Regions from separate parts of the Rhodococcus sp. NPDC055112 genome, predicted to be linked through region 2. Evidence: riboswitches for the same ligand, from Rfam matches in the RefSeq annotation. Region 2 holds a riboswitch; each other region holds the start of a gene.

Region 1 (6,288 bases), on a different contig from region 2:
GCGACCTCCGCCGCGACCTGGTCGCGCACGGAGATCAGGGGGAAGCGTGATCCCCACGGCTTTCCGTCGGGTGCGAGTGAGCTCGGTCCGGTGGTGCCGCGGCAGCCGCCGAGGACGTTGGTGGCGAGCACGCACCATTCGTCGGTGTCGATGGGGGCGCCGGGGCCGACCATGCCGTTCCACCAGCCGGGCGACGGGTGCTCGTCGTCGGTGGGGCCGGTGACGTGTGAGTCGCCGGTCAGTGCGTGCTCGACGAGCACGATGTTGTCGAGTGTCGGGCTCGGGGTGCCCCAGCACTGTAGGGCGACGGTGACGTCCGGCAGCACGTCGCCGCCCTCGAGTCGGAGCGAGCCGATGCCTATCGTGACCAGGGCACCGTCCGTCGGGGGAAAGACGTCGAGCGGCCGGGTGTCCGATGTCGGTACGACCGTCGTCAGGTGAGCCGGTAGCGGGAGCGGGGTCGAAACGGGGTGGATCACAGTCGAGCGCACGGCGCAGATGGTAGCGACACCGCGCTCACAAAAACGGTGATAATGAAAATAGGTTCGGCGCTGTTGAGAATCGCCCTACTCGGCGGAGGCACGGCCGGCCCTGGCCAGCGCCATGGTCTCACCGAGCAGCTTGGTGACCCAATCGGCCTCGGTGAGGAAGCCGTCGTGCCCGTATCGGGAGTTCACCACGCGCAGGCCGTCGCACCCGGGCAGATGCTCGGCGAGTTCCTCCTGCTGCCGCAGTGGGTAGAGACGGTCGGAGTCCACGCCGCCGACGATCACCGGGACCGGCGTCGAGGCCAGGGCGGCCTCGATGCCACCGCGGCCGCGGCCGACGTCGTGACGGTTCATCGCCTCGGTGAGCAGCACGTAGGTGCCCGGGTCGAAGCGGGCGACCAGCTTGTCGGCCTGGTGTTCGAGGTAGCTCTCCACCGCGTACCGGCCGCCGTGCCAGGTGTCCTCGCCCGGTTGGGTGGCGTTGCCGAACCGGGTGTCGAGTTCGTCCTCGGTGCGGTAGGTCAGGTGCGCGATCCGTCGGGCGATCCCGAGTCCGGTGCGTGGCACCCGTCCCGTGCCGTGATAGTCGCCGCCCTGCCAGTCGGGGTCGGCGGTGATCGCGGCGATCTGGGTGGTCTGGGTACCGATCTGGTCCGCGGTCGCCCGTGCCCCGACCGCCAGGATCAGGGCGGACCGGACGCGGCCCGGGTGGCCGACGGTCCATTCCAGGGTCCGCATGCCGCCCATCGAGCCGCCGACCACAGCCGCGAATCGGTCGATGCCGAGCAGGTCGGCCAGCGCGAGTTCCGCCTGGACCTGGTCGCGTATGGAGATCTCCGGAAAGCGTGATCCCCACGCCCGGCCGTCCGGGTCGAGCGAGGCGGGTCCGGTGGTGCCCCGGCAGCCGCCGAGGACGTTGGTGGCCAGTACGCACCATTCGTTGGTGTCGATGGGGGCGCCGGGGCCGATCATGCCGTTCCACCAGCCCGGCGACGGGTGCTCGTCGTCGACGGGACCGGAGACGTGTGAGTCGCCGGTCAGCGCGTGCTCGACGAGCACGATGTTGTCGAGGTCGGCGTTCGGCTCACCCCACGCCTGCACGGCGAGGGTGACATCGGGCAGGACGACACCGCTCTCCAGCTCCAGCGGGCCGATGCCGATGCCCGTCAGCCGCCCGTTCGGCGGCGGGAACCCCGCGAGGGCCGGTAGAGCTCCCCGCGGAGGCCGCGCCGAACGGGCGTCTGACTCGGAGCGCACTGTCAAGATGCCGCCGCCGCGAGACCGGCCTCGAGATCGGCCAGGATGTCGTCGATGCCCTCGATGCCGACCGCGAGCCGCACCAGGCCCGGGGTCACGCCCGATGCCAGCTGCTCCTCGGGGGTCAGCTGCGAGTGCGTCGTGGAGGCGGGGTGGATGACGAGCGAACGCACGTCGCCGATGTTGGCGACGTGGCTGTGCAGGGTGAGGGCGTTGACGAAGTTCTTGCCCGCGTCGACCCCACCGGCCAGCTCGAACGCCACGATCGCGCCCGCACCCTTCGGGGCGAGCTTCTGGCCGCGCTCGTACCAGGGCGACGAGGGCAGTCCGGCGTATGCGACCGAGGTGACCTCGGGGCGGGCCTGCAGGAACTCGGCGACCCGCTGCGCGTTCTCGACGTGCCGCTCGATGCGCAGGCTCAGCGTCTCCAGGCCTTGGCTGATGAGGAAGGCGTTGAACGGCGAGACCGCTGCGCCCACGTCGCGCAGGAGTTGCACGCGGGCCTTGAGTGCGAACGCGGGCGCGCCGAGGTCGGCGAACACCGCACCGTGGTAGCTGGGATCGGGCGTGGTGAAGTTCGTGTGCCTGCCCTGGGTCCAGTCGAAATTGCCGCCGTCGACGATGACGCCGGCGATCGCCGTGCCGTGCCCGCCGAGGTACTTGGTCGCCGAGTGCACCACGATGTCCGCGCCGTGCTCGAGCGGCCGGATCAGGTACGGGGTGGCGACCGTGTTGTCCACGATCAGCGGGATGCCGTTCTCGTGCGCCACCGCCGAGACGCCGGGGATGTCGAAGACGTCGTTCTTCGGGTTGGAGATGGTCTCGCCGAAGAAGGCCTTGGTGTTCGGCTGGATGGCCGCGCGCCACTGCTCGAGGTTGTCGGGGTCCTCCACGAAGCTGACCGTGATGCCGAGCTTGGGCAGCGTGTAGTGGAAGAGGTTGTAGGTGCCGCCGTACAGGCGCGGGCTGGAGACGATGTGGTCGCCCGCCTCGGCCAGGTTGAGGATGGCGAACGTCTCGGCGGCCTGCCCCGAGGCCAGCAGGAGCGCCGCCACGCCTCCCTCGAGCGAGGCGATCCGCTGCTCGACCGCGTCCTGGGTCGGGTTCATGATCCGGGTGTAGATGTTGCCCGGCTCGGCCAGCCCGAACAGCGCCGCCGCGTGATCGGTGTTGTTGAACGTGTACGACGTTGTCTGGTAGATCGGCAGCGCGCGGGCGTTGGTCGTCGCATCGGACGTCTGGCCCGCGTGGATCTGCTTGGTCTCGAAGCTCCAGGCAGCGGTCGGGTCGGTGACGGGGGTGTTCTCGCTCATGTGTTGTCTACTCCAAGAAATTGGGGGAGATCGGCGCAGCTCAGGCGCCAGGGGGCAAGACTGGGTCCTATCTGCGACAACAACACATGGTGAACCTCCGGTGGGTCGTGGCCCGGTTTGTGGGTCCGTCCCGACGGACCCGCGCTTGTCATCCGAACTGTTTCTCGGACAACCCGGTCATCACCCGGGGCACCCCACCGCGGATGGAGGGTTGCCGACCAGCTAGCCGGGGCTTGATGCTGGCACTCATGACCGCCCTCGATATTAGCGGCTCGGGTCGAGCGGTCGAAAGCGAGGGCGGCGTTTCGGTGTGGCGGAGGCGCCGCCATGGACCCGGCGACAGCGGGTGACCTGCATTACAGGGCTAGGCTGCGGGTCGCAATCATCAAGTCCGGGCATCGCCCGAGTTTCGAGTAGCTCGCAGGGAGACCGATAGTGAAAGCCGCCGCCACGGCGCTGACCCGAGGTCTCACCGCCCGGCACATCCGATTCATCGCGCTCGGCTCCGCCATCGGCACGGGCCTCTTCTACGGCTCCGCCGCGGCGATCGAGCAGGCCGGTCCGTCCGTGCTGCTGGCCTACCTGATCGGCGGCCTGGCGGTGTACCTCGTGCTGCGGGCGCTCGGCGAGATGGCCGTGAGCAATCCCGTCTCGGGCTCGTTCGGCGAGTACGCGAGCAAGCACCTCGGGCCGCTGGCCGGGTTCATGACGGGGTGGACGTACACGTTCGAGATGATCGTGGTGTGCCTCGCGGACGTGACCGCGTTCGGCGTCTACATGGGGTTCTGGTTCCCCGACGTGCCGCGGTGGATCTGGGTCCTGGCGATCGTCTTCTTCATCGGCGCGATCAATCTCCTCAGCGTCAAGGTGTTCGGCGAGCTCGAGTTCTGGTTCACGCTGGTCAAGGTGGCGGCCATCGTGGCGATGATCGCCGCGGGCGTCGCGATCCTGATCTTCGGGTTCGGGGTCCACGACACCGGCACCGGAGTGAGCAACCTGTGGTCCGACGGCGGGTTCTTCGCCACCGGGTTCGGCGGCTTCGTCGGCTGTTTCGCGATCGTGATGTTCGCCTTCGGTGGCACCGAGATCATCGGTGTCACGGCGGGCGAGGCCGAGGACCCGGAGCGCACGATTCCCCGCGCGATCAACACCGTCCCGGTGCGCATCATCCTGTTCTATGTGCTGACCCTGGCCGTGATCATGGCGATCAACCCGTGGCAGAGCATCGGATCCGAGGGCAGTCCCTTCGTGCAGATCTTCCAGGGCCTCGGCATCGGACCGGCGGCGACGGTGCTGAACATCGTGGTCATCACCGCGGCCCTGTCGGCGATCAACAGCGACATCTTCGGTGCGGGCCGGATGATGTTCGGCATGGCGCAACGCGGGCAGGCGCCCGCGATCATGCGGCGGGTCTCGCGCAACGGCGTGCCGTGGATGACGGTGGTCATCATGGTCGTGGCCCTGCTGGTCGGGGTGCTGTTGAACTACGCGATCCCGGAGTCCGTCTTTCTCGTGATCGCCTCCATCGCCACCTTCGCCACGATCTTCGTCTGGCTGATGATCCTGCTCTCGCACTACCGCTCCCGGCAGCGGATGGATCCGGCGGAGGCGGCGGAGCTGAAGTTCCCGGTGCCGTTCTGGCCCTACGGGCAGATGTTGGCGATCGCCTTCCTGGTCTTCGTGATCGCAGTCCTCGCCTTCTACGCGGACACCAGGGTGGCACTGGTGGTCGGGGCCGTGTGGCTGATCCTGCTCACCCTCGCCTACTTCCGCTTCGTCCGTCCGCCGCCGGAATCGGAGCCGGAACTGGTGCATCAGGCGTCCTGACGGTGATTTCCCCGCGCCGCGACCGATTCGGCGGGAGGATGTGAGCAGCAGCTCGCTTCCCGACGGAGGAGCCCGCGGTGGACAATCCCGAACCGGTCGTGGTCGGCGTCGCCCCGCTGACGCCCGGCCAGGTGCTGCACGTCGCCCGTTCCGGCGCCCCGGTGCTGCTGTCCGATCAGGCGGTGTCGGCCATGGCGGCAACCAGGGCGCACATCGAGGCACTCGCGCGGGACTTCGGTCCGGTGTACGGCGTGTCCACCGGTTTCGGTGCGCTCGCCACCCGGCACATCCCGCCGGAGCTGCGCGCCCAGCTGCAGCGCAGCCTCATCCGTTCGCACGCCGCGGGGAGCGGTCCTGAGGTCGAGCGCGAAGTGGTGCGCGCGATGATGCTGCTGCGCCTGGCCACGCTGGCGACCGGTCGCACCGGGGCACGGCCGGAGGTGGCGCACACCTACGCCGCGCTGCTGTCGGCGGGGATCACGCCCGTGGTTCCCGAGTTCGGCAGCCTCGGCTGCTCGGGTGACCTGGCGCCGCTCGCCCACGTCGCGCTCGCGGTGACGGGGGAGGGCCTGGTCCGGGACGCCGCCGGGGAGCACCTGCCCGCCGCAGGCGCACTGGCCGCGGCCGGGATCCACCCGTTGGTCCTCGAGGAGAAGGAGGGCCTCGCGCTCATCAACGGCACCGACGGGATGCTCGGCATGCTGGTGCTCGCCTGCGATGACCTGCACCGGTTGTTGCCGCTGGCCGACGTCACCGCGGCGATGAGCGTCGAGGGGCTGCTCGGCACGGACAAGGTGTTCGCCGCGGACCTGAACGCGTTGCGCCCGTATCCCGGGCAGGCCACCGCGGCGGCGAACATGGTCCGGCTGCTGGCGGGCTCGGAGATCGTCGCCAGCCACGCCACCCCGGACTGCACGGTGGTCCAGGACGCCTACTCGCTGCGGTGCGCGCCGCAGGTCGCAGGCGCCGCCCGGGACACCCTTGCCCACGCCGAATGGGTCGCGGCGTGTGAGCTCGCGAGCGCCATCGACAACCCGGTGGTGACCCTCGACGGCCGGGTCGAGTCCAACGGAAACTTCCACGGGGCGCCGGTGGCTTACGTGCTCGACTTCCTCGCGATCGTCGTCGCCGACCTCGCGAGCATGAGCGAGCGCCGAACCGATCGGTTCCTCGACACCGCGCGCAGTCACGGGCTGCCGCCGTTCCTGGCAGGCGACCCCGGCGTGGACAGCGGGCACATGATCGCGCAGTACACCCAGGCCGCGATCGTCTCCGAGCTCAAGCGGCTGGCGGCACCGGCGAGCGTGGATTCGATCCCGTCCTCGGCGATGCAGGAGGACCACGTGTCGATGGGATGGTCGGCCGCGCGCAAGCTCCGACGGTCGATCGACGGGCTCACCCGG
Region 2 (6,288 bases):
CGGGCAGGCACCGCACGCGGCGCGGCCACCTCGCTGTACACCTTCACCCTGTTCCTCGGCGCGAGCGCCGGACCTCAGTTGGCCAATCTGCTGGCCGGGGTCGGCTACGGGGCTGTGGCGGGCGCGATGGCCGCGGTGGCCCTCGCGGGCGCAGGCCTGGCCTATGTGTCGACGAGGGTCGGCTGAGAACGAGCCGCAACGCCCAGAGCCCCTGTCCCCTTGCGGGACAGGGGCTCTGGTGTGAGCGCCGAGGTCATTCCCTGGTGGTGAACTCCTCGAAGCCGGGAACCGGGATCTTCAGCTGCGCATGGATGTCGCCGCCGAGCCCGAACTGACCGATCGCACCGCCGTAGTTCTGCTGGTAGCTCTGCCAGAGCACCACGACACTGACGATGCGATTGGCCCCAGGGCTGTCCGGGGCCGGGAACGCGTTCGGCAGCGACGCCCGGTACGTCGCGCGACCAACTGGATCTGTGACGAACACGTTCGGCACCCCCAGCGGCCCGGGTCGTGTCGGGGCGGCCGGGTCCAGGTCCCGCTGGCGCAGGGACATCACGGTGTACAGCGACTCCGGGATCAGGCCCGAGAACTCGAAGGCGAACTCGCCGTGCCTGCCGTCCGCGCTGACGCCGACCCGCACGGTGCCCCGCGCCCGTAGCCAGTCCCCGAGGGTCACCGGTTCGGTCAGGCGCCTACCGTCCTCGTGCCGCAGATCCGGGATCGGGGTCTCGTGGAAGGCATAGCTGGGCCGTTGGACCTGCGCGGCCCCAGGAACCTGGTCGGGGGCGAACACGATCGGATAGTTGTTGGCGGGCAACGGGAGCGGCAGGGTGTGCAGCACCGTCGCCCCGTCATCCGCCGACAGCTCCGTCCCGAGTTCGCGCACGATCGTGTACGGCTCCACACCCCCGAATGCGGGAACCGGGGTGCCCGCATCGACGATCGCGCTCCCCCACTCCCGCGTGACGGCCCCATCGCCCGCATTCCTGGCGATCCACCCGACCACGACGAAATTCCCATCCCGGTCGACCGCCTCGCTCGGCGGATAGAGCGGGCCCTGCGTGGTGGGGGTGAGTTCGTAGATCCTTGATTCTGCCGAAACCTGTTCTGTCATCGAAGACCTCGCTGTCCGGTGCTGGTGGTGGTGGGCAGCGGGCCGGCTCCGGCGAGGCCGGTGGTCCCGCCGCCGAGGATCCGCCACCGATCCCGCGCCGCACGCGCCAGGAGCACCGGATCGTCGCCGCGCAGCCCCGGGTGCCCGACCGCCTCGAGGAAGGCGAGGTCGCTGTCGTGGTCGCCGTACCCGTAGCTGTTCCCGGTATCGACCCCTAGCTCCACCAAGACCGAGGTGACCACCTCCGCCTTGGCCTGCCCGATCATCGGCCGCTCGACCTCGCCGGTCAGCACCCCCTGGCCGTCGATGACCGGGCGGCTCGCCACGATCCGGTCGGCACCGACGGCCTCCCCGATCGGCCCCAGTACAGGTGCGAACGAGCCGGACAGCAGCACGATCGCGGCACCGGCATCGCGATGGTCCCGCAGCGCGCCGAGGGTCTCCGCGTAGTACGGGGCGGCGGTGGACTCGAACTCCCGATACCACCGGCGACCCGATTCCTCCAGCTCGACGAGTGGCACCCCCCGAAACGTGCGGTAATAGCTCCGGTTCACCTCCTCCCGCGGCGCGCCCCCTGCCGCCTGCCGCCGCAATGCGTCGCGCAGTCGCGAGTACTCGCTACCGTCATCGCCCCGCTCCCACAACCAGTGCTCGAGGAAGGCGAACATGCTCTTGACGGTGATCAGTGTCTCGTCGACATCGAAGAAGGCGACCTGAGCGGGGCCCCGCTCGATGCCCGTCATGCGGTGGCCCCGAGGAAGGCCTCGATCGCCTTCGCCGCCTTGCGTCGCTCGATCTGACTGATCGTCGAGTTCTCCAGCGCGGCAAACGAGATCGTCGCGGTCGCGACGCTGCGGCCGAACTGGGTCACCTCGATGTCGATCGTGAACTGCAGCTTGGCCGGATCCTGGATCGAGACGGCTCCGAACCGGGCGCGCAGCGATGCGGGCAACGGGAACAGGAAGGTCTTGAACGACAGGTTGATCGAGTTCCAGACGACGTAGTAGTGCCGTTCGGGCGAGCGGTTGCCGTACTCGAGCTCGAAGGCCCCGAGGAACAGCTGCCGCGCCGCCTCGACGATCACCAGCCCCTGGACGTGCTCGCCGGTCTGGTGATCGATGAGCAGCTCGTTGTCCCCGTCGATCCGGAGGTCGGAGGTGAAGCTCCCGTCCTCGGCGCGCGCCAGGTTGGCGATGAGGACGTTGGTCTCCTGATACTTGTGCACGTGATGGCGCGGCGCCGGGGCGGCGATGTCGCCGAGCAGGCGAACCTCCGCGTCCGGGGCATGGATCGATGCGACGTGTTCGACGTATTCCTTGTCGTGCCGCTTGATCCCCTGCCCGAGCCTGATGGTCAGGTCGGTGCGCACGTTCCGGAACGCGCCGCCGCGCAGTGCGGCGACGAGACCCGAGACGGTGTGGACGCGTGTGCCATCGGCGAAGCCACGGAATCGGTCGGCGACGACGACCAGATCCGTGAGCGGGATCTCGGCTACGACATCGGCGGCCGGGAGCTGCGACGGAAGGGCTGCCGGGGCGAGCTGAACTGCGGACATGGGTATCCCCTTCGAGGACTGAATTGAGCGCTTATGGCGTCGGATGACCGCCATCCGGTCGTCACCCGGAGCACCCCGCCGCACTGGAGGGTTGCCGATCAGCGAGCCGGGGCTTGACGCTGATACTCATGACCGTGGACAGAAAATTAGGTCCACCCGAATCGCGCGTCAACCCAACCAACCGATTGGTTGCTGTGAGGTGGGGCTCAAGATTGCGATCGGGTAAGGGCGTCACACACCGGACACACCCGGACACTCCGCTACTCGACCGGGCCCGCCCTGGCCGCCGCGACGGCGTCACCGCCTCCGACGGCCGGTAGCGGCAACCGGGCCCCGACGGTCACCACCACGTCCCAGTCCTCGATCCGGCAGTCACGCACCGTCCCACGCATCCGCCCGGCGATCGTGGTCGCCGCGGCACAGGCCGCTTCGCTGCCGCGCTCCAGGGCGGCAGCGGCCGCGAGCGCAGCCAGGTCCGCGGCCGACTGGGCCCGGTGCCGCGCCGACACCGCCGAGCCGAGGTGGATCACCAGGGCCGCCACCGCGATCAGCGCCAGCATCGCCCAGCAGGCCAGGACGGTGGCCGCTCCCCGCTCGTCCCTCACCCGCCTGCCCCCCTCGGCCACGAATCCGACGGTGATCCGGCGGAACCCGAGTCCTCCATTGCGGCAACCGCTTCCGCGGAGACGTCGAGCGCAGGCAGCAGTGGCACCGCGACCCCGACGACCGCCGTGGCGAATCCGTCGACCTCCCGCACCGTGATCCGCGCGCCCGGCGGGGCAACCCGCTGCGCCGCGGGGATCGCCTCCGCCCGATCGCCCCGCGCGACGAGCCGGGCCGCCTCCCGCGCGGCGTCCACGCAGCGAACGTGCGCGGACACCGCGAGAAAGGAACCCAGGCACAGCACCACGACCACCGTGATCGAGGCGATCGCGATCGCGGCCTCCACCGTCACCGCACCGACATCGTTCAGACCGCGGTGTTCAGCGCCTTGTCGATGATCCCGGTAAGCGCCGTCACGATGGAGTCGCCCGTCACCACCGAATACAGCACCGCCCCGAATGCCGCCGCGGCAATGGTGCCGATCGCATACTCCGCGGTCGACATGCCCTCCTCGGCGGCCGCGGCGAGCAGCAATCGGGTACGCAGCACACCAATCCCCTTGGTTACCATGATGTTCCCCCCTCTCGATCACCGTCGCGGTATCTCCGCGACGGGTTCTCTCGGTCCTTCGGCTGCGCGGACTCACAGCACACCCCCGCTCAGCACCCGGGTGGCCAGACCGACCACAACCGGGACGATTCCGAGGCAGAGGAAGGCGGGCAGGAAGCACAGCCCGAGCGGGCCGCTGATCAGCACACCCGCCCGCTCGGCCGCGGCCACCGCCCTGTCCTCGAGCGCGAGCCTGCGCTGCGCCGCCAACTCGGACACCGCACCCGCGAAGGCCGCGCCGGACCGCGAGGAGCGACGAGCCATCCGCGCGAGCCCCTCGGTTTCCGAGTGCGCCGCCGCACGCTCCCAGGCGATCTCGGGCTCCGCACCGAGGGCCAGCAGGTTTGCGGCCGAGTCGAGCGCGCTGCCCAACGGCTCCGGAGCGGACATCGCAACCGCCTCCGCCGCAACGGCGACGGGCATCCCCGACTGCAGGCACGCCGCCAAGAGGTCGAATCCGGCGGCGATCGCCATGGGATCGCCGGCCTCGCGTCGCACTGCGCGCTCCGCCCGCCCCGAGGGCGACGCCACCGGCCCCCGCAGCCGCGTCGCCGCCGAGCCCGCACCGGGAGCGGCGAGCGCGGCGGCCGCGAACAGCACCGCCACCGCGGCGCTCATCGGGTCACCCGCCCGGTGATGCGGTCCGTCCAGAGCAGGCCGGCGCAGACGAACAACGTGCCGAGCATCAGCAGCATCCCACCGAGACCGCCGGACAGCAGCACCCGCAGCGGGCTCGCACCCATCAACTGGCCCAGCGCGATCCCCAGCAACGGCAGGCAGGCGAGCACCGCTGCCGTGGCCCTTGCCCCCGACAGTCCCGCCTCCACTCGGCCCCGGAACCTGATGCGCCCCACCAGGTCCGCGCGGACAGCATCGAGCAGGTCCGCCAGGGCGACGCCGTACCGGTCGGCCACCCGCCATGCCGCCGACACCCGCGCCAAATCGCCGTCGATCGCGCTCCCGGTGCCCTCCAACCCGTCGGCGACGCTGCCCCCGAGCCGAGCGCGAGCCGCGGCGGCCAGGAACGCATCAGCAGCCGCACCACTCGATTCCCGCGCCGCGGTGGTGCAGGCGTTCGCCGGATGGGCCCCCACCCGCAGCTCCCCCGTCGCCGCCTCCAGGCAGCCGAGCAGCCCGCGCAGTTCCGAGTTCCGCGTGCCCTCACGGCGACGGCGTGCGCGCCGATACGCGGTCGTCAGCGTGAGCGCGGCGCCCGCACACCCCACCGTCGGCGCGCAGATCATTACGGCGGCAATCGATCCGAGCACCGCGGCCGCCCACAACCGGGCATGTCCCCGCGGCCCGGCGCTGCGGCGCGGTGGGCTCAGTCTCGTCATGGTCCTGGTGGTGGGCGCGACCCCCAGCGCGAGCGCGGCGACCGTCAGCCCCGCGATCACCACGAGCCCACCCCGACGCCGCGGCGCTCGAGCAGATCCGCGAGGCGGTCCGCTCCTGGACACCGCCCGGCGGCCGGGGTCCATGCCGGCAGCACGCTGACCTGCCCGCTCTCGTCCCGATCCAGCACGCCGATCTGAGCGAGCCTGCGCCTGCCGTCCGCCGCACGGTGTACGTGCAGCACCACCTGCACCGCCGCCGCGAGCTGGCTGTGCAGGGCGGCGCGGTCCAGGCCGCCGAGCGCCGCCAATGCCTCGAGCCGGGCGGGCACCTCCTCCGGCGAGTTCGCGTGCACGGTCCCCGCCCCGCCGTCGTGACCGGTGTTCAACGCGGTGAGCAGGTCCACCACCTCGCCGCCGCGTACCTCTCCGACCACGATGCGATCCGGCCGCATCCGGAGCGCCTGCCGCACCAGTTGGCGGACCGTCACCTCGCCGACGCCCTCGACGTTCGGGGCGCGGGCGACCAGCCGCACCACGTGGGGGTGGGTCGGTGCCAGCTCGGCCGCGTCCTCCACACAGACGATCCGCTCACGTCGGTCGACCTGCGCCAACAACGCCGCGAGCAGGGTGGTCTTCCCCGCGCCCGTGCCGCCGACGACCAGGAACGCCAACCGGGCGGCGACGATCCGCATCAGCAGTTCACGGGCATCGGCTGGGACCGTGCCGCCCGAGCAGAGCGCGTCGAGACCCTGCGTCGCCGGGCGCAGCACCCGCAGCGAGACGCAGGTCCCGCCGTATGCGAGCGGGGCGAGCACCGCGTGCAACCGAACCCCGAACCCGGCCCCCGCCGCCGCCGGGAGGCGGCCGTCCACCCAGGGCTGGGCATCGTCGAGTCGCCTGCCCGCCGCCAGCGCGAGACGCTGCGCCAGCCGCCGCACCGCGGCCTCGTCGGCGAACCGGACCGAAGCGAGCTCGAGACCGGAGCCCCGGTCCACCCAGACCTGGTCCGGCGCGGTGACCAGGACGTCGGAGACATCCGGCTGCGCGAGAAGCGGTTCCAGCGCTCCGGC
Region 3 (6,288 bases), on a different contig from region 2:
CCCGCCGCGCGGATGTCGGCGATGAGCCCGGCCAGACCCGATGCCGTCCCGACGTAGGAGATCGAATCGGGCACCCTGATACCCCGGAGCCCACCGTCGAGCAGGGCCAGTTCCCTTCGCGCGGAACGCGAATCATCGCCGAGGAGCACCTCGACGTCGAGCAGTACGGTGACCGAGTCCGGGTCCCGGCCATCGGCCGCGGTGTCCGCCCGGATCCGGTCACGCTGTTGCTGCGCCCCGCGGAGGTCGTGCGCTCGGATGCGGACGACGGTGCCGGGAACCGCGGCCAGGTCGAGCTGCGCGTCGGGGTCCGCGGGTGCGGTCAGGTCCACCCAGTAGTCGGTGAGCCCGAGCGGGATCCGGAAGTCGGTGTGCGCCGCGGACGCCGGGTGGTGACCGGCGCCGGACAGTTCGACCGCGACGTGCAGCGGCCGGGTATGGAAAGAAGAATCGATGGACATGGGTCTCCTCGAGAGATGCGTGCGAGCTGATGAGCCGGGGACGAGCTCAGCCCAGACACATGCCCGACGCGGTACGGCAGAGATCCACATGCCGACGGCACCACCGGGCGTCAGTCGCCAGGGTCGTCACGGGTGCCATGGCGCGAGCTTACCCGGCAAGGCCCGTCGCGCGGCGGCGACCGTCCACCAGTTCCCGCAGCGCCGCGACCAGCCGGTCCACATCGGCGGCGTGGCTGCCGAGGCCGAGGCTCGCCCGAACCGCGCCGTCCGGCCTGCCCAGCCGGGACAGCAGCGGGTGCGCGCAGAACCGGCCGTCGCGCACCCCGATGCCGTGCAGGTCCGACAGGTAGCTCGCCACCTCGCGGGGCGCGCATCCGTCGACGGCAAAGGTGACGATGCCGACCGAATCCGGGGAGTCGGACCAGATCCGGAGCAGCTCGACGCCGTCGATGCCGCGCAGCCCGTCGACGAGCCGAGCGCAGAGGGCACGCTCGTGCAGCTCGGACGCCTCCGCGTCGAGGCCGGCAAGCGCCGTGCAGGCCGCGGCCAACGCCGCGACGCCGAGCACGTTGGGGGTGCCGGCCTCGTGACGCTGCGGGGCCTGCGCCCAGTCGACGCCTGCCGCCGAGACGTCGCGGGTGGCGCCGCCGCCGACCAGGTACGGCTCGGCGGCATCCAGCCAGTCCCGCCTGCCGATGAGCGCGCCCGCCCCGAACGGCGCGTACAGCTTGTGACCGGAGAAGGCCAGGTAGTCGACGCCGAGCGCGGCGATGTCCACCCGCCGGTGCGGCAGCAACTGGGCGCCGTCGACGAGTATCCGCGCCCCGCAGGCGTGCGCGACCTCGGCGAGCCGGGCGATCGGCAGCACCTCGCCGGTGACGTTGGAGGCGCCGGTGACGGCGAGCAGCGCTGCCGGCTTGCTGCACAGTTCGGCGACGATCCGCTCCACCGTCTCGGCGACGGTGTCCGCGGACCGGACGATCCGCGTGCCGTTCTTCTTCCAGGGCAACAGATTTGCGTGGTGCTCGATGTCGAGGACAACGGTGTCGCCCGGCACGCAGCCGGCCAGCAGGTTCAGCGAGTCGGTGGTGTTCCTGGTGAACACCACCACGTCGTCCGACCGGGCCCCGACGAACCCGGCGACCACGTCACGGGCCCCTTCGTAGCTGGCGGTGGACACCTGCGAGGCGTACCCGGCCCCCCGGTGCACGCTGGCGTAGTACGGCAGCAGCTCCTGCACCCGCGCGGTGACCTGCGCCAGGGCAGGCGCGCTGGCCGCGTAGTCGAAGTTCGCGTAGGTGCAGGTCCCGCCGTCTGCCAGCGGGACGGTCAGGTCGGCCCCGGAGACCTCGGCGAACGGACGGTCGGCGGCGCAGCGCTCGTCGGAGCGAACGGCGGTGGCGGTGGCGGTGAGAACAGCAGTCATCAGACATCCCTCGGTCAGGGACCCGTGTGCTTGTGGAAGACAACGAGCCCGCGCTTGCCGGGTCCGGTGTTGGACCGCAGCCAGGTCGTCACCCGGGGCACCCCACCGCGGTGGAGGGTTGCCGGCCAGCAAGCCGGGGCTATCTGCTGGCACTCATGACCTACGGCGAGAATGGCAGGCCGGGTCGCGGGTTGTCAACAGCAGAGACCGGCTCGCGTGTTCCGCGAGCCGGTCCCCGGCGCCCGATGGCCTGTCTCACTCGAATTGAAATGACTTGCTGTTCAGCCTTTTTGCTCCGATCGAGACCTAACAGGCGGCCAGGAGCATCACCGGCGCGAAGGGCTCAACGCGGACGCAAGGCACCCCCAGCGCGCGCACGTGCTGCACCGCCGCCGCATCGGCGGCCGAGCAGATCCCGTCGAGCACGTCCTCGGTGGCGATCGCACCGAGAAGGTCGTCGCCGAGCGCCCGCGTGGACTCCAGACCGTGCTGCCTGAGCCACCGCTCGGTCTCGACGAAGGCCGCCGGGGTCCCGATGAACAGAACCCGCCGGATCTGCGGCGGCGCCTGTGTTGTCGTCATGCGATTCCCTTTCCTGGGTTCGGGTACGCAATCAACTCTCGCCGGGGGCGCCGCTCGTGTCTGTCCACCGATCGGCGGGTCAGCCGGGGGAACCTCGGGTCCTCCGATCGGCGGACAACTGAGCGCTACGTCACATCGGTGACCCAGGTCACCCACGCCTACTGATCACTCCGATCAGCCAGAGATCCCACTATTGACTGTTCTGCCAGCCATATCGACTGTAGTAGCGACACACAGCGCATATCGACACTGCCCTGAGCGCCACCCAGCCCAGCTATCGGAAGGACGTCAACGATGACCACCCTGGAAGCCCGACCCGTCACCCGCACCTCGCACAGCGGCTTCGACCACGAACACGTCGCCCTCGAATGCGGACCGCGCTCGGGCCTCCCGATCACCGTCGCCGTGCACTCCACCCGGCTGGGACCCGCGCTCGGTGGCTGCCGGGTGTGGCAGTACCCGGACTGGCAGTCCGGGATGGAGGACGCACTCCGGTTGTCCGCCGCGATGACCCTCAAATGTGCGGTCGCGGGTCTGGACACCGGCGGTGGCAAGTCCGTGATCGCCCTGGCGCCGGGCGAGGTCCTCGACGGGGACCGCCGCCGCGCGGCGATGCTCGACCTCGCCGACATCGTGGACGATCTGGGCGGGCGATACCGGACCGCAGAGGACGTCGGTACCAGCGCGGCCGACATGCAGATTGTTCGGGAACGGACCGCGCACGTCTTCGGCCTGCCCACCGCCGCGGGCGGGATCGGCGAACCGGCCGAGCCCACCGCGGTCGGCGTCTACTCGGCCTTGCGCGCCACCGTCGATCGTGCGTTCCCCGGCTCGGGCCTCGCGGGCCTGAGGATCACCATCAGCGGACTCGGGCAGGTCGGCTCCCGGCTCGCCCGCAGGCTCGCCTCCGAGGGTGCCGTCCTCACCGTCAGCGACATCGACGCGGGCAAGCGGGCGCTGGCCGAGGAGATCGGTGCCGGCTGGGTCAGTCCCGAGGACGCCGCCACCGTGCCCGCGGACGTTTTCGTCCCGGCCGGCGTCGGCGGGGTGCTCACCGACGAGGTGATCGACGGCCTCGACTGCCGCGCGGTCGTGGGCCCGGCGAACAACCAGCTCGCACGCCCGGACGGCGCGGACCGCCTGGCCGGCAGGGGGATCCTGTGGGCACCCGACTTCGTCGCCAATGCGGGCGGCGCCCTGTTCGCGATCCTTGCCGACGGCGAGAACCGGGGCTATGACGAGGTCCTGGCCCGGGTGAACCTCATCGGCAGCACCCTCGGCGAGCTGTTCGACCGTGCCGAGCGCGCGGGTATCACGCCGTTGGCGGCCGCACACGCGGCCGCGGACGAGCGACTCGGTCGCGGCTGAGCGATCTCCGGGCGTTGTGGCGCGGTCGGCCGTAGGGTCGGGCACGCCACGACCACGCCGCAACGTCTGGAGTAGCCATGCCCGCATCCGAGCCGCCCGCATCCCGCCGACCGGACCCCGGCCCGGTCATCGAGGCCGGGCGCGCGGCCCGGCGACCGCTCGTGAAGCCGCGGTTCGGCGTCGCGGACCTGCCCGATCAGCGCGGCCGGACGATCATGGTCACCGGCGCGAACAACGGCCTCGGGTTGCAGGCCGTCACCGCGCTCGCAGGCGCGGGCGCCCGGGTGGTGCTGGCCTGCCGCGACCTCGAGCGCGCCGCGAGCGCGCTGGAATCGGTCCGCGCGGCGGGCCGCGCCGCCGGATCCGCCGCCGAACACGCGCTGGTCCGGCTCGACCTGGCGGACCTGGCCTCGGTGCGGGCGGCGGCCGCCGAGACCGCGACAGCGGTGGAGTCCGTCGACGTGCTCATCAACAACGCCGGGGTGATGGCGATCCCGAAGGGCACGACGGCCGACGGATTCGAGACCCAGTTCGGCACCAACCATCTCGGCCATTTCGCGCTGACCGACGCGATGTTGCCGCTGCTCCTGCGGGCCGAGGCGCCGCGGGTGGTCACCCTGGCGAGCATCGCGCATTTCGGCGGGACCATCGACCTCGACGACCCGAATTTCGAACGACGCCCCTACGACCGCATGGCCGCGTACCGGCAGTCCAAGCTCGCCAACCTGATCTTCAGCGCCGAACTCGCCCGGCGGGCCGCGGCCGCGGGCGGCCCGCTGATCTCGATCGGCGCGCACCCCGGTGTGGCCGCGACCAACCTCTTCGACTCGATGCTGCCGCCGATACCCGGACTCGCGTCGCTCACCCGGCTGGGCATGCGGATCGTCGTCAACAGCGAGGCCGACGGCGCGCTGAGCCAGCTCTACGGCGCGACGATGCCCGACGTCGACAACGGCGACTACCTGGGCCCGGGGGGCCTGCGCGGCATGCGCGGGCCCGTGACCCGGTGCGGGCGCACCGAGAGCGCGCGGGACCCGCAGCTGGCTCGGGAACTGTGGGAGCTGTCCGTCGAGATGACCGGCGCGGACTTCGCGGCGCTGCGCCCGGCGACGCCGATTTGATTCGCATCCTGATCTGCGGTCTCCTTTCGCCATGACCGCCGCCACCCTGCTCAGCTTCGCGGGCGTCTGCCTGCTGCTCGCGCTCCTGCCGGGACCCGACTCGTTCCTGGTGCTCCGCTACAGCATCGGCGGCACCCGCCCTGGCGTCGCGGCCGCCGTCGGGGTGTCCATCGGCAGCCTGTTCTGGGCGGTGGTGGTGGCCCTCGGCGTCGCGGCGCTGCTCGAGCAGTCCGCGTCCGCCTACCGGGTCGTCAAGATCGCGGGCGGGCTGTACCTGCTCTACCTCGGGGTCCGCGCCCTGCTCCGGCGGCGGGCGGCAGCACCCGCATCGACTGGACCGGTCGCGGCCCCGACCGGATCCGCGTTCGGCGCCGGGGTGCTGTCGTGCGCCCTGAACCCGAAGATGGGCCTGTTCTACCTCGCCGTCGTCCCGCAGTTCCTCGACCAGGTGACCTTCGGCTCGGCGATGACCCTCGGCGCGGTCGAGGCCGTCGTGGCGCTTGTGGTGATGGGCGCGTTCGCGGTCGCCGCGTCGCGCCTGGTCGCGCTGCTGCGCAGGCCAAAGGTCACCGAGCGGCTGGAGGCCGTCAGCGCAGGCATCCTCGCCGCCCTCGGCGTCGGCACCCTCGCCTCGGCCGGCGGTTCCTGACCGAGGCAGACCCGCCTCGTCACGACCGCCGGGGCGTTGCCATCGGGGCGAGTCCGAGATCGGCGAGCGCGGCGGCGGCGCCTGCCGCATGGTCGCCGCCGGCCAGCACCCTGGTCCGCGCCGCCTGGTAGCGGCAACCTGCGGCGTCGAACGCATCCGCGGCGGCGAGCAGCCGCCCCCGGTCCTCAACCAGCAGCGCTCCGGCCCGCTCCACGATGGCACCGGCGACGGGGTTCCCCGCCACGATGGTCCTGGCCTCGGCCAGGCGGTCGGCGGCATCGGGGTTGCCTGCGAGCACGGCGGCCTCGGCGCGCAGCGCCACGTACCAGTGCAGCCAGACCCACGTGACCCATCTCCACACCTCGCCGGGCTCATGCGCCATCCGTTCCAGCGCCCCGCCCGCATCTCCGTTGTGCAGCAACAGCATCGAGTCGTAGACCGCCCGGTAGCCGTAGGCATGTTCCGCCGGGATGTCGAGCTGATCCATGACCGCGGCCCATTCGCGCCGCGCATCGTGGTCGTCGCGGAGGCCGTGAATCATCCCCACCCCGGCCACCGCCGCACCGAGAACCGACCCGGTGGGTCTGCCGGACCGCTGCCACGCCTCGTGGAACCGGGCGCTGCGGGCCAGCACCTCGTCGACATTGCCCGCCAACGCGTCGGCCACGAGCAGCTGGCTCG

Evidence for each region. A riboswitch is a leader RNA that binds a small molecule or an ion and turns the genes downstream of it on or off. The one in region 2 is predicted to bind S-adenosylmethionine.
Region 1: another riboswitch for S-adenosylmethionine. It lies ahead of ACWFRB_RS20300 (bifunctional o-acetylhomoserine/o-acetylserine sulfhydrylase); the one in region 2 lies ahead of ACWFRB_RS15365 (AfsA-related hotdog domain-containing protein).
Region 3: another riboswitch for S-adenosylmethionine. It lies ahead of ACWFRB_RS11865 (aminotransferase class V-fold PLP-dependent enzyme); the one in region 2 lies ahead of ACWFRB_RS15365 (AfsA-related hotdog domain-containing protein).

What each region holds. Positions count from the first base shown of each region.
Region 1 covers NZ_JBSGTR010000053.1:34,149-40,436, reverse strand. The annotation lists gene metX (homoserine O-acetyltransferase MetX) at 1-437, opposite strand, end outside; gene metX (homoserine O-acetyltransferase MetX) at 567-1,745, opposite strand; gene ACWFRB_RS20300 (bifunctional o-acetylhomoserine/o-acetylserine sulfhydrylase) at 1,748-3,058, opposite strand; SAM riboswitch class IV at 3,195-3,312, opposite strand; gene ACWFRB_RS20295 (amino acid permease) at 3,494-4,885, shown strand; gene hutH (histidine ammonia-lyase) at 4,963-6,288, shown strand, end outside.
Region 2 covers NZ_JBSGTR010000032.1:17,061-23,348, reverse strand. The annotation lists gene ACWFRB_RS15380 (MFS transporter) at 1-186, shown strand, start outside; gene ACWFRB_RS15375 (hypothetical protein) at 254-1,114, opposite strand; gene ACWFRB_RS15370 (HAD family hydrolase) at 1,111-1,857, opposite strand; gene ACWFRB_RS15365 (AfsA-related hotdog domain-containing protein) at 1,854-2,669, opposite strand; SAM riboswitch class IV at 2,692-2,803, opposite strand; gene ACWFRB_RS15360 (Rv3654c family TadE-like protein) at 2,930-3,295, opposite strand; gene ACWFRB_RS15355 (TadE family type IV pilus minor pilin) at 3,271-3,624, opposite strand; gene ACWFRB_RS15350 (DUF4244 domain-containing protein) at 3,639-3,842, opposite strand; gene ACWFRB_RS15345 (type II secretion system F family protein) at 3,915-4,499, opposite strand; gene ACWFRB_RS15340 (type II secretion system F family protein) at 4,496-5,278, opposite strand; gene ACWFRB_RS15335 (TadA family conjugal transfer-associated ATPase) at 5,275-6,288, opposite strand, start outside.
Region 3 covers NZ_JBSGTR010000019.1:58,602-64,889, forward strand. The annotation lists gene ACWFRB_RS11855 (hypothetical protein) at 1-461, opposite strand, end outside; gene ACWFRB_RS11860 (putative leader peptide) at 508-600, opposite strand; gene ACWFRB_RS11865 (aminotransferase class V-fold PLP-dependent enzyme) at 610-1,887, opposite strand; SAM riboswitch class IV at 1,933-2,048, opposite strand; gene ACWFRB_RS11870 (hypothetical protein) at 2,194-2,469, opposite strand; gene ACWFRB_RS11875 (Glu/Leu/Phe/Val dehydrogenase dimerization domain-containing protein) at 2,764-3,837, shown strand; gene ACWFRB_RS11880 (oxidoreductase) at 4,053-4,958, shown strand; gene ACWFRB_RS11885 (LysE family translocator) at 4,990-5,607, shown strand; gene ACWFRB_RS11890 (ATP-binding protein) at 5,627-6,288, opposite strand, start outside.